4 regions of the Bradyrhizobium sp. 160 genome follow, and region 3 is predicted to be linked to each of the others. Evidence: predicted binding sites of a transcription regulator. Region 3 holds the regulator's gene; each other region holds the start of a gene.
The links. Region 3 encodes LexA, which represses DNA repair genes until DNA is damaged. Its sites were predicted from a motif close to TGTTCNNNNTGTGTTCNG; they were not measured.

Region 1 (3,101 bases), on a different contig from region 3:
CCGGACCACCGGTGTCGTAGAATGCGACCGCCTCACCGGTCGCCTTGAGCAGGCGCGAGAAACCGAGCGCCTCGTAAAAGGCGATGCTGGCGCGGATGTCGCTGACACCGAGCGTGACGACGGTCAGCCGCGGCACCGGCACGGTGGCTTCCTCACTCATGCTACGCCTCGTCCACTTCGCGATCACAACAGGCTGAGCTGATCGCCGTTCCGCTTCGGCCGCGCGAAGTGATCGGTGGTCAGCTTGGAGCGCCGCTTGTTGAGGCCGAGCCGGTCGCAGGCGATCTCGAAGCGACGGCCGATGGTCCAGGCCATCGGGCCGGTCCCCTTCATCCGCTCGCCCCATTTCGCATCGTAGTCGCGGCCGCCGCGCATGTCGCGGATCAGCGTGAAGACGTGGCGGTAGCGGTCTGGATAATTCGCCATCAGCCATTCGCGGAACAGATCGCGGACCTCGAGCGGCAGCCGCAGCAGCACGTAGGAGGCTTCCTTGACGCCGGCATGGGCTGCGGCATCAAGAATGCGCTCGATCTCGGAATCGTTCAGCGCGGGGATCACGGGCGCGACCATCACCGTCGTCGGAATGCCCGCCTCCGAGAGCTGCTTGAGCGCTTCCAGTCGCTTCGGTGGCGTCGCCGCCCGCGGCTCCATGGTGCGCGCGAGCTTCGGATCGAGCGAGGTAACCGAGATCGCGACCTTGGCGAGGTTACGCTTGGCCATCCGCGCGAGAATGTCGATATCGCGCACCACCAGCGCCGATTTGGTGACGATGCCGACGGGATGCCCGGCGCGCTCCAGCACCTCTAGGATGCCTCGCATGATCTTTCGCTCGCGCTCGATCGGCTGATAGGGATCGGTGTTGGTGCCGATCGCGATCATCCGCGGCTCGTAGCCGCTGGCAGCGAGCTCCTTCTCGAGCAGCGCCGGCGCCTCGGGTTTGGCAAACAGTTTTGACTCGAAGTCGAGCCCGGGAGACAGGCCGAGATAGGCGTGCGTCGGCCGCGCGAAGCAATAGACGCAGCCGTGCTCGCAGCCGCGATAGGGATTGATCGAGCGGTCGAAACCGATGTCGGGGGAATCGTTGCGGGTGATCACCTTGCGCGAGGTATCGATCCCGACCGTGGTCTTGAACGGAGGCAGTTCCTCCAGGCTCTGCCAGCCATCGTCGAAGGCGACGCGGGCCTCGGCCTCGTAACGGCCGCTCGCGTTGGACTGGGCGCCCCGCCCTCGCCTGCGTGCGCGGTCGATGGCAACGCCAAGCTCGGGAAAATCGGCAGGAAAATCAGAAGGCGCACCCGCCGGCTCGGAGGGCGCCGTAACCGGCGGGTGCTTGAGGGCACGAGAAGATGCTCGACTCATGAAGCCAACATAGCATGCGCCCGGAACAAATCAAGAACAAGAGCAAAAACGCGAAAACAACCCCATGCACAGTAGCGCTGCCCAAACTTCGGGCGCGCGCCCTTGACCTGACGCAACACCGGCGGGCGGCGATCCCGTTTCATGGCGAAGGGATCAATCGCGCCGGAACAATGTTGGTGACGATCGCTGGGTGAAGGTCGGCAAGAACATGACAAATCAACGACAACTGCGCGCCGCGAGCAGCGAACTCGATCTCCTCGATCGCTACTGGCGTGCCGCCAACTACCTCTCCGTCGGGCAAATTTATCTCCTCGACAATCCGCTGCTGCGCGAGCCGCTGCGACCCGAGCACATCAAGCCGCGCCTGCTCGGCCATTGGGGCACGACGCCCGGCTTGAACTTCATCTATGCCCATCTCAATCGGGTCATCCGTGCGCTCGACCTCAACGTGATCTACGTCTGCGGTCCCGGCCATGGCGGCCCGGGCATGGTTGCCAACACCTATCTGGAAGGCAGCTACAGCGAGATCTATCCCGACATCGCGCGCGATACTGAGGGATTGCGCAAGCTGTTCAGGCAGTTCTCCTTCCCAGGCGGCATTCCGAGCCACGCGGCGCCGGAAACGCCGGGCTCGATCCACGAGGGCGGCGAGCTCGGCTATGCGCTGGTGCACGCCTATGGCGCGGCATTCGACAATCCCGACCTCATCGTCGCCTGCGTCGTCGGCGACGGCGAGGCCGAAACCGGCCCGCTAGCGGCGTCGTGGCACTCGAACAAGTTCTTGAACCCCGCCCATGACGGCGCGGTGCTGCCGATCCTGCACCTCAACGGCTACAAGATCGCCAACCCCACTGTGCTCGGGCGGATGCGCAACGAAGAGATCCGCGAGCTCTTCCGCGGGCTCGGCCATGAGCCGCTGTTCGTCGAAGGCGACGATCCCAAATTGATGCACCAGGCCATGGCGGATGCGCTAGACGTCGCGCTCGTCAGCATCCGCTCGATCCAGCAGCACGCCCGCGACGGGCGCAAAGGCGTCGAGCGACCGCGCTGGCCGATGATCGTGCTGCGCAGTCCCAAGGGCTGGACCGGCCCGAAGGAGGTTGACGGCAAGAAGGTCGAAGGTTTTTGGCGCGCGCATCAGGTGCCCGTTGCGAGCTGCCGCGAGAATCCGGCGCATCTGAAGGTGCTCGAAGACTGGATGCGCAGCTATGAGCCGGACAAGCTGTTCGACCCCAGCGGAGCGCTGATTCCCGAGCTTCAGGCGCTCGCGCCCGAAGGCCAGCGGCGAATGGGCACCAATCCGCATGCCAATGGCGGGCTGTTGAAGAAGGAGCTGAAGCTGCCGGACTTCCGCAGCTTCGCTGTCGAGGTACCGCAGCCCGGCGGTGTCGTGGCGGAAGCCACACGCGAGCTCGGCAAATTTCTGCGCGACGTCGTTCGCCTGAACGCCGAGGCGCGCAATTTCCGCATCATGGGCCCGGACGAGACGGCATCAAACCGGTTAGACGCGGTGTTCGAGGCAACCGAACGCGTCTGGATGGAGCCAACCGAACCTTACGACGTGCATCTCGCGCAGGACGGCCGCGTGATGGAGGTCCTGAGCGAGCATCTCTGTCAAGGCTGGCTCGAAGGCTATCTGCTCACCGGCAGGCACGGCTTCTTCTCCTGCTACGAGGCCTTCATCCACATCGTCGATTCCATGTTCAACCAGCACGCCAAATGGCTGAAGGTGACGCGCGATC
Region 2 (3,101 bases), on a different contig from region 3:
ATCAGAAGCCAAACCCCAGTTGCGTTGCCTTTGGTTTGAACCGTTCGATCAGCCGCGCCTCATCGAGGCGGTGTGGCGGCGGCCGGTGATCGCTGAGGACGATGAACGGCAGCGCCTTGTGCCGGGGCACATGCAGCCGCGCGAGATCGGCGAGGCGGATCGTTGTCGTGCGCCGTGTCGCGATGATGCGTTCGACTGCTTTGGTGCCGAAGCCCGGCACGCGCAGCAATTCCTCGCGGCTGGCGCGGTTGACGTCGAGCGGAAAGCGGTCGCGGTGGCGCAGCGCCCAGGCGAGCTTTGGATCGATCTCGAGCGGCAGCATCGCGCTGTCGTCGACGATCTCGCCGACGTCGAAGCCGTAGAACCGCATCAGCCAGTCGGCCTGGTAGAGCCGGTGCTCGCGCAGCAGCGGCGGCTGCACCAGCGGCAAAGCGCGGCTGGCGTCGGGGATCGGGCTGAACGCGGAATAATAGACGCGTCGCAGGCGGTAGGCGCCGTAGAGATTGGCGCTGCTGTGGAGAATGGTGTGATCGGAGGCCGTGTCGGCGCCGACGATCATCTGCGTGCTTTGCCCAGCCGGCGCAAAGCGCTGCGGCTTGGCCTTCGTTTTCGCGCTGCGGCCTTCCTCGGCTTCGTCGAGCTTGAGCCGCAGCCGGCCCATGGTGCGACGGATTGCGCGCACGTCCTTCTCCGGCGCGAATTGCTTAAGGCTCGTCTCTTGCGGCATCTCGATGTTGATGGAGAGACGGTCGGCATATTGGCCGGCTGCTGCGATCAGCGCATCGTCGGCTTCGGGAATGGTCTTGAGGTGGATGTAGCCGCGGAAGTGATGCTCCTCGCGCAGTTTTCGCGCGACGCTGACCACTTGCTCCATTGTGTAATCGGGGCTGCGGATGATGCCGGAGGAGAGAAACAGGCCCTCGATGTAATTGCGCCGGTAGAAGTCGAGCGTCAGCTTGACGACCTCGTCGATGGTGAAGCGGGCGCGTGCTACGTTCGAGGAGGCGCGGTTGACGCAATAGAGGCAATCGTAATTGCAGGCATTGGTCAGCAGCACCTTGAGCAGGGAGATGCAGCGTCCATCCGGCGCGTAAGAATGGCAGATGCCCATGCCCGGCGCGGTCGAGCCCATGCCCTTGCCGTCGCTGGAATCCCGCTTCTCGGTGCCGCTGGAGGCGCAGGATGCGTCGTACTTGGCAGCATCCGCCAGGATTTCCAGCTTGCGTTGTACGTCCATGTTTGAATCCCTTTGATTCCACTCATGAATCCCAAAGCGCGCCAATTCGATTGACTCCCAGGGCGGCGTTAGCTTTATATTAGAACATATCATGAACAAATGAGCCAGCCGCTGGTTCTCTTTTTGAGAGCCACCGGCAATCACCCCTGAAGGAGCGGCGAGCATGAGCGGCGCACGCAGAAGCGCGCTTGCGACCTTGCGCAGCCAGATCGAGCGCATCGAGACGGCGGAGGTCGTGCATCAGCGCGATCGCATCACGCTCGGCCACAGCGAGGCGGACAGCGCGCTGAAGGGCGGGCTCGCACGTGCGGCGATCCATGAGGTGTTTTGTGAGGGCCGGCAGGGGACGTCCGCAACGGGCTTTGTCATGGGGCTTGCGGGCCGCGTCTCGGCGCACCGGCTGTTGCTATGGGTGCGGCAGGATTTTTCGGAAATCGAAACCGGCGCGCTGTCGATGAGCGGGCTCGCCGAGTTCGGTCTCGATCCGCGCCGCGTGGTGATGGTGCGCGCCGCTGATGTCGAGAGCGCACTGCGCACCTCAGCCGACGCGCTCGCCTGCGATGCGCTGGGGGCTGTGGTGCTCGAGCTCTGGGGCGAGACCAGGCAGTTCGATCTCGTGGCGAGCCGCAAGCTGACGCTGGCCGCGCAAGCTTCCGGCGTCACCGGGCTCTTGCTGCGCATGGCGGCGCAGCCGCTGCCCTCGACCGCGGAAACACGATGGATGCTGCGCGCAGCGCATTCACCGCCGGGCCCGGTGTCGAGTGCCTGGGGCGCGCCGCGCTTCGATGCCGAGCTCTTGCGCAATCGTCATGGCCCATGTGGCCGGTGGATCATGGAATGGAAATGTGATGAGTGCCAGTTCAGTGAGCCGTCGACGTATTCTCAGCCTGTGGCTGCCGCGCCTGCCCATCGACCGGATTCAGCGGTTCTTTGGGAACGTCGGACTGCATAAGAGCAATGATCCAAGCATCGTCGTCATCAAGGACAACAATGCGCTGGTGATCCATGCGCTCGACGAGGCCGCCGAGCGCCTCGGCCTGTATATCGGCCAGCCCTTGGCCAATGCGCGGGCGATGTGTCCGGACCTGAAAGTGTTCGACGCCGATATCGTCGCCGATGCGAAGACGCTCAGCGATGTCGCGGACTGGTGCGACCGCTTCACACCGCTGGTGGCGCTCGATCCGCCGCACGGCCTGTTCCTGGACATCACCGGCTGCGCGCATCTGTTCGGTGGTGAGGCCGCGTTGTTGCGGACGTTGGTTCGCGCATTGGCCCGGCAGGGGTTTGCCATCAGCGCGGCGATCGCCGGCACCTCGATCTGCGCACGCACGCTGACGCGGCAGGCCACGGGCACCATCGTGGCCGATGGCGAGGAGGCGGCGGCGATCAGCCGATTTCCGATTTCCGCGCTCGGTGCAGGTGAAGTCATCACCACAGGCTTGCGTCGCGCCGGTTTGAAGACTATCGGCGACGTCGCCTCGCGCTCGCCGAGCGAGATCACGGCGCGGTTCGGCGCCCGGTTCTCCACGCTGCTGGCGCATGCGCTGGGGCAGGGCGATGCGCCGATCAACCCGCGAAAACCGCTGCCCGACTACATCGTGGAAAAACGTTTCGCCGAGCCGATCGCGACCGACACCATGATCGCGATGACGCTGTCGCGGCTTGCCGACACGTTGATCGCATCCATGGAGAAGCAGGGCAAGGGCGCGCGACGCCTGGAAGCCGCGTTCTTCCGCACCGATGGCGTGGTGCGCGCAATCACGGTCGAGACCGGGCGTCCGGTGACGCGCAGCGCGGTGATCGACCGGTTGTTTCGCGAGCGTCTCGATGCGCTCGCCGACCCGCTCGATCCCGGCTTCGGCTT
Region 3 (3,101 bases):
GCCTTCCGGATCATGCCGTGACCGGTCTGCGCACGATTCTTCATGACGGAGATCACGCAGGATAAATCATCCTGTCGGCGCCTTTGCCTCACGCCTGCACTCGGCTAGAACTTTCGCCGCCCATTGCCGATATGCTCAGCAGGAGTTTCCGCCCTTGGCCTTGATGCCGGTTTCTGACGCGCTTGCCGCGGTGCTGGCAGGTGCGGAGCCGCTGCCTGAAGCGATGGTTTCCCTCAACGAGGCCTATCATCGCGTGCTCGCACGCGATGTCGCGGCGCTGCGCACACAGCCGCCGGAAGCAATGTCGGCGATGGACGGCTACGCGGTGCGCGCGAGCGATGCAACAAAGCTCGATAGTGCGCTCACCTTGATTGGCGAGGTGGCGGCGGGTCGTCCATTCGCGGGAACGCTGGGCCCCGGCGAAGCCGTGCGGATCTTCACCGGCGGCGTCATTCCCAACGGTGCCGACGCAGTCGTGATCCAGGAGGACACGGTTGCGGACGGCAAGCGCATCACGATCAAGGAAGCCGCCATTGCCGGCCGCCACATCCGCCCCGCGGGCGTCGACTTCTCCGAAGGCGACCTGCTCCTGCGCAAGGGAACCCGTCTCACCGAGCGCGATCTCGCACTCGCCGCCGCCATGAATCATCCGCAGCTTGCCGTCTGCCGCCGTCCGAAGGTCGCGATCCTCGCCACCGGCGACGAACTGGTAATGCCGGGAACCACGCCCGGTCGCGGCCAGATCGTCTATTCCAACGGCTACGCCCTGCACGCGCTCGCCCGCAGCGAGGGGGCCGATACCATCGACCTTGGCATTGTCGCCGATACGCTGGAGGCCACCACTGCCGGCATCCGCCGCGCCCGCGAGAGCGGCGCCGAGATCCTGGTCACGAGCGGCGGCGCGTCGGTCGGCGACCACGATCTGGTCCAGCAGGCGCTGAGGGACGAAGGCGTCGCGATGGCGTTCTGGAAGATCGCGATGCGCCCGGGCAAGCCGATGATGCATGGGCGGCTCGGCGCGATGCGCGTGATCGGCCTGCCGGGTAATCCCGTGTCATCCTACGTGTGCGCCTTCCTGTTCCTGGTGCCGCTGATTCGCGCCTTGTCGGGACGATCCGTGATTCATCACCGACAAGAGCGCGCCGTGCTCGGCCGCGATGTGGACGCAAACGATATGCGCGCGGACTATCTGCGCGCACATCTGGAGACGCGCGACGACGGCACGCTGGTGGCCCTTCCCGTCGATCACCAGGATTCCTCGCTGCTTGCGAATCTCGCTGCAGCACAGGCACTTCTCGTCCGCGCACCGTTCGCTCCGAAGGCAGAGGCCGGCTCGCCTTGCGAGGTGCTGCGCCTGCCCGTCTGAACGCATCCACTACACGCGTTCCGCGAACTTTGCCGCGTTCACGGTAAATTAAGCAGTTGCGGAACACATATGGAACATATAGTGTCCGTTCATGATTTGTTTCGAGCATGTAGCGGTCTACCGCTCCAATTCAGCGTCTCGGAATCGAACGACATCAACCGGGGGACTTTGGTCGAGATGTTAACGCGCAAACAATACGAGCTTCTGCGGTTCATCAGCGAACGTCTGAAGGAAAGCGGCGTGCCGCCCTCCTTCGACGAGATGAAGGATGCGCTCGACCTGCGCTCGAAATCGGGCATCCATCGCCTGATCACTGCGCTCGAGGAGCGCGGCTTCATCCGCCGCCTGCCCAACCGCGCCCGCGCCATCGAGGTGATCAAGCTGCCCGAGCTCCAGGCCGCCGCCGGCAGCCGCCGCGGCTTCACGCCGAGCGTCATCGAGGGCAATCTCGGCAAGGTGCGCGCGAGCTCCAGTTCTTCCGCGGACGAGGGCGAGCGTCCCGTTGCGGTGCCCGTGATGGGTCGCATCGCGGCCGGCACGCCGATCGAAGCGTTGCAGACCCGCAGTCACACCATCAGCGTGCCGCCCGACATGCTCGGCTCAGGCGAGCACTACGCACTCGAAGTGCGCGGCGATTCGATGGTCGAAGCTGGCATTCTCGATGGCGACATGGCGCTGATCCAGCGTAACGAGAGCGCCGATACCGGCGACATCGTGGTGGCCCTGATCGACGACGAGGAAGCGACGCTCAAGCGCTTCCGCCGCCGGGGGGCGTCGATCGCGCTCGAGCCCGCCAATGCCGCCTATGAGGTGCGCATCCTGCCGCCGAACCGGGTGAAGATTCAGGGCAAGCTGATCGGGCTGTACCGCAAGTACTGAGACGAGCTAGCGGTCATTCGATACCAATGATTCCGATTGGAGCGGACGACGGTCCGCTCCAGCTGGATAGTCTTTTGGTCTTGCGCAGATTATCCGGCCCCTCTCTCCGGCGCTCCATCCTCGGCATGCGGCCCCAAGCACTCATCGCTTGTGAAGAGATCTTAGGAGATTACGATGTGCAGGATCGCCTTAAGCGCCTTCGCAGCGTGCTGATCGCTTGATCGGCCGCGCAAGCATTCGCAACTCAATTGCAGCACCACGCACGCAAGTCGGCGCACGCAGGGAGCGAGCATTTCCGCAACGCCCGAACTGCCATCGACCGACAGCCACGGCGAAGCTGGCCACATTCCCCTGGTCGGCGCCCGTAGGCCACGGGCGCTCGCATCCGCCGAATGCACTGAAGCGAGCTTTGTTCCTATGGCTTCGGGAAAGATAATGTGATCGCGTCCGGCAACGCCAGCCGCAGATTTGCCTACAACGGAGCAGAGCGTTACGTGCTTCCACTCTGATAGAGGCTTGCGCCTCCGAAGGAGGCGCGGGTTGCTATCTTCGAATGAGGAGCACCCGATGTGTGACTACAGCCTGCATGCCGTTGCATCTCGCCCCGCCGAAGTCGGCGAGACGATCGTGTCGACAACGTTCCGCGGCACCTCAACGCGCGGCTTTGCTTCCGCGGCCGATCCGACCGTGGCCGTCTGCCTGCTGCCGGGAACGGAGCTCGCCTTCGCCGACAACGTCCGTTACGATAATCGCTGGATCTGGACGCGCACCATCAACTCCCGCGTCGGCAAGTTCGGCAAGATCGATCCGCACATACCCGACCGCCATCATGACGCGATCGAATTCCCCGACGGCA
Region 4 (3,101 bases), on a different contig from region 3:
CCGCGCCGTCTCGCTGCGGCTGACGCGCGAGGAGAAGGACCTGCGACCCGGCCGGCAGGCATGAAAAAAACCCCGCCTGGGGAGAGCCAAGCGGGGAGAAAGTTATTGGAGGCTGAGGTGCTGGGCTGCAACACCATAGCCAAGCGACCCTAGCCGGTTCGGCTTACGACAGCCTGACAGGGCCAAATCGAAGCCGCGTCGGCAATCGCCTTCGTCCATGGGCCGCAAACAGAAAACCCCGCTCGGGGGAGCGGGGTCGTCGGCTGGGTATGGAGGCCCAGTGTTGGTCCACCGAGCACGACGAGAATAGGCGATCAGGCTGACACGCGCCTGACGGGTGTCAGTGAAAGTCGCGGTCGCGAGGCCGCAGACTGGCCCCGCGCCCGTCCCAATTTCGACATCCGGCCGCACAACTGGCGACACACGGGTCGGCAAGATTCCACACCGTCCGGCGCGGCCATGGGGGAACGTGGCGCGGCGGCAACGGGGTGGCATCATGGATAACGTAGAGCGGTCATTCGCCGCCGCGACGGCGGCTGGCTTCGTCGTGCTGGTGATCAGCCTCGTGCTGCTGGCGGTGCTGTAAGGCAGCGCAAGCGCAGGTGCGGGAGCGACCGGGGTCCGTATCGTCGCGGTTTGCCGATGATGAACCGGCGCTTTGTCTTTCAAAAATGGAAAAACAACCCCATGCACAGTAGGCTCTGGGATGATTTCGTCATTCCATCAATGACTTACCGGAGGTATCTTGACACCTTAATCGAGCGAGAAGCGCACCCCCGACGCGCGATGTTGGTTCCCTCGGGTTCACGGCAGCCGTGCGCAGCGGGCCCTGGCGAGCGCTAGTGGAGCTTGACCTCGTCCCAGGGCAGCCGCAGCTCGGCGGCGCGCTCGTCGCGGTCCTTCTTGCGGAACGCGTTCTCCTTGCGCTCGAACTTGATCATCTCTCCTCCTGCGCGGCCTCAGGAGTGGATTGCGCCCGATGACGTCTCGGTGTGCGTCTTCAGTCATGGCAGAGGCCCCGGAGGTGCAGTCTCCTCCCGAAGAAGGCCATAGACCGCGAAAAGGTTCGGTGCCTCAGGATTAAGGATTGTGACGGCTAAGCGAGAGATCCTGGGCAGATAGGACAGTGATACGAACGGTAGTTGCCCGGAATCCACTTGGCATCGGGGTACCGGTACGATGGCTCCCGCCGGGGCTGGCATTTCATCCCGAAACGAGATTGTAACCGGCAAGGGGTCGCTGAAAGGCGGCCCCTTTTCGATTCAGGCGGTGAGTGAATTAGGGACTCTCGGAAAGAACATATTGCGAACCTAGAACAAATGGGGTACATTGCTTTTATTGCCGGCCCGCATCTCAATCGTTTGTCCCCCTAGCGAATCCTCGCCATAAGGAGCACGACCCAATGTCCGCCACTGCCTTGCGTATCGTCGAAGGATCTTCCATGGACAAGAGTAAAGCTCTGGCCGCCGCGCTCTCCCAGATCGAGCGTCAGTTCGGCAAGGGCTCGGTGATGAAGCTCGGCAAGAACGACCGGTCCATGGACATCGAGGCGGTGTCATCGGGCTCGCTCGGGCTCGATATCGCGCTCGGCATCGGCGGCCTGCCCAAGGGGCGCATCGTCGAGATCTACGGGCCGGAATCCTCGGGCAAAACCACGCTGGCGCTGCATACGGTGGCGGAAGCGCAGAAGAAGGGCGGCATCTGTGCCTTCATCGACGCCGAGCACGCGCTCGACCCGGTCTATGCCCGCAAGCTGGGCGTCAACATCGATGAGCTCCTGATCTCGCAGCCCGACACCGGCGAGCAGGCGCTGGAGATCTGCGATACTTTGGTGCGCTCCGGCGCGGTCGATGTGTTGGTGATCGATTCGGTCGCAGCGCTGGTGCCGAAGGCCGAGCTTGAGGGCGAAATGGGCGATGCGCTGCCGGGTTTGCAGGCCCGCCTGATGAGCCAAGCGCTGCGCAAGCTCACGGCCTCCATCAACAAGTCCAATACCATGGTGATCTTCATCAACCAGATCCGCATGAAGATCGGTGTGATGTACGGTTCGCCCGAGACCACGACCGGCGGCAACGCGCTGAAGTTCTACGCCTCCGTCCGCCTCGACATCCGCCGCATCGGCGCTATCAAGGAGCGCGACGAAGTCGTCGGGAACACCACCCGCGTCAAGGTGGTGAAGAACAAGCTGGCGCCGCCGTTCAAGCAGGTCGAGTTCGACATCATGTACGGCGAGGGCGTCTCCAAGATGGGCGAGATCCTCGATCTCGGCGTCAAGGCCGGCATCGTCGAAAAATCCGGCGCCTGGTTCTCCTATGACAGCCAGCGCCTCGGCCAGGGCCGCGAGAACGCCAAGGCGTTCCTGAAGGCCAATCCCGACATCACCGCCAAGATCGAGACCTCGATCCGCCAGAACTCCGGCCTGATCGCCGAGCAGATTCTCGCCGGCACCCCCGAGCGCGACGCCGACGGCGAGGAGCCGACGGAGGAGTAAGACTTACCGCGAAGAATTTTCGCGAGGAGCGGGCGCTGAGGACGTTGAGTTGCCGACGTCGTCAGCGCCCGTTTCGTTTTGCGTTGTCGTGATCGGTAGTGTGATGAAGCGTCTGGTCCTGACCAGTTCGTCGGGCTTTGCTCTCGCAAGATCGAGACTGGCCGAATTCGTCATAATGTTCTCGTTTCGCTTTCAGTGGGGACCCGTGCCTCCACCTGAAATGCGTGCGGCCTATTTTGCGGCACGTTCGGAGAGTCTTGGGCCGGGTGATCACTGGTCGGACTGGGGCATCCATTGGCCTCGCGCCATGAGTCGTCGCAAAGATCTGTCGCTTGTCGATTTCTGCGAACCTTACGATGCGATCGAACTCTGGTTCGATCCAAATCCCGAGGATCAGTTGCAACTTATTTGGCTGCTCGATCACCTCAGATCTCATTCCTGGCCGGCGCAAAAACTCAAAGTGCGCCTTGTGGTGGACGATCTGATCGCGATGAGGGGCGAAAACCTGCGAAAGTCTGCGTCGCATATTCCCGCCTTTAATGTCTCTGCCAGGGAATTCGGGACCGCCGAGGCGGCGTGGCGGGCCTATTGCGAACCGACACCGGAAAGC

Region 1: a site for LexA is predicted at 1,381-1,398, ahead of IVA98_RS21455 (PA0069 family radical SAM protein). Genes of this name have one in related genera too.
Region 2: a site for LexA is predicted at 1,318-1,335, ahead of IVA98_RS15725 (ImuA family protein). Genes of this name have one in related genera too.
Region 4: a site for LexA is predicted at 1,294-1,311, ahead of recA (recombinase RecA). Genes of this name have one in related genera too.

The regions. Positions count from the first base shown of each region.
Region 1 covers NZ_JADPKD010000054.1:394,795-397,895, reverse strand. The annotation lists gene IVA98_RS21460 (VOC family protein) at 1-160, opposite strand, end outside; gene IVA98_RS21455 (PA0069 family radical SAM protein) at 184-1,359, opposite strand; gene IVA98_RS21450 (phosphoketolase family protein) at 1,568-3,101, shown strand, end outside.
Region 2 covers NZ_JADPKD010000034.1:400,967-404,067, reverse strand. The annotation lists gene IVA98_RS15735 (UdgX family uracil-DNA binding protein) at 1-2, opposite strand, end outside; gene IVA98_RS15730 (putative DNA modification/repair radical SAM protein) at 2-1,237, opposite strand; gene IVA98_RS15725 (ImuA family protein) at 1,401-2,189, shown strand; gene IVA98_RS15720 (Y-family DNA polymerase) at 2,086-3,101, shown strand, end outside.
Region 3 covers NZ_JADPKD010000008.1:600,007-603,107, forward strand. The annotation lists gene IVA98_RS05615 (molybdopterin molybdotransferase MoeA) at 155-1,366, shown strand; gene lexA (transcriptional repressor LexA) at 1,544-2,245, shown strand; gene IVA98_RS05625 (hypothetical protein) at 2,813-3,101, shown strand, end outside.
Region 4 covers NZ_JADPKD010000055.1:57,539-60,639, reverse strand. The annotation lists gene IVA98_RS22050 (DUF2798 domain-containing protein) at 1-64, shown strand, start outside; gene recA (recombinase RecA) at 1,403-2,491, shown strand; gene IVA98_RS22040 (hypothetical protein) at 2,595-3,101, shown strand, end outside.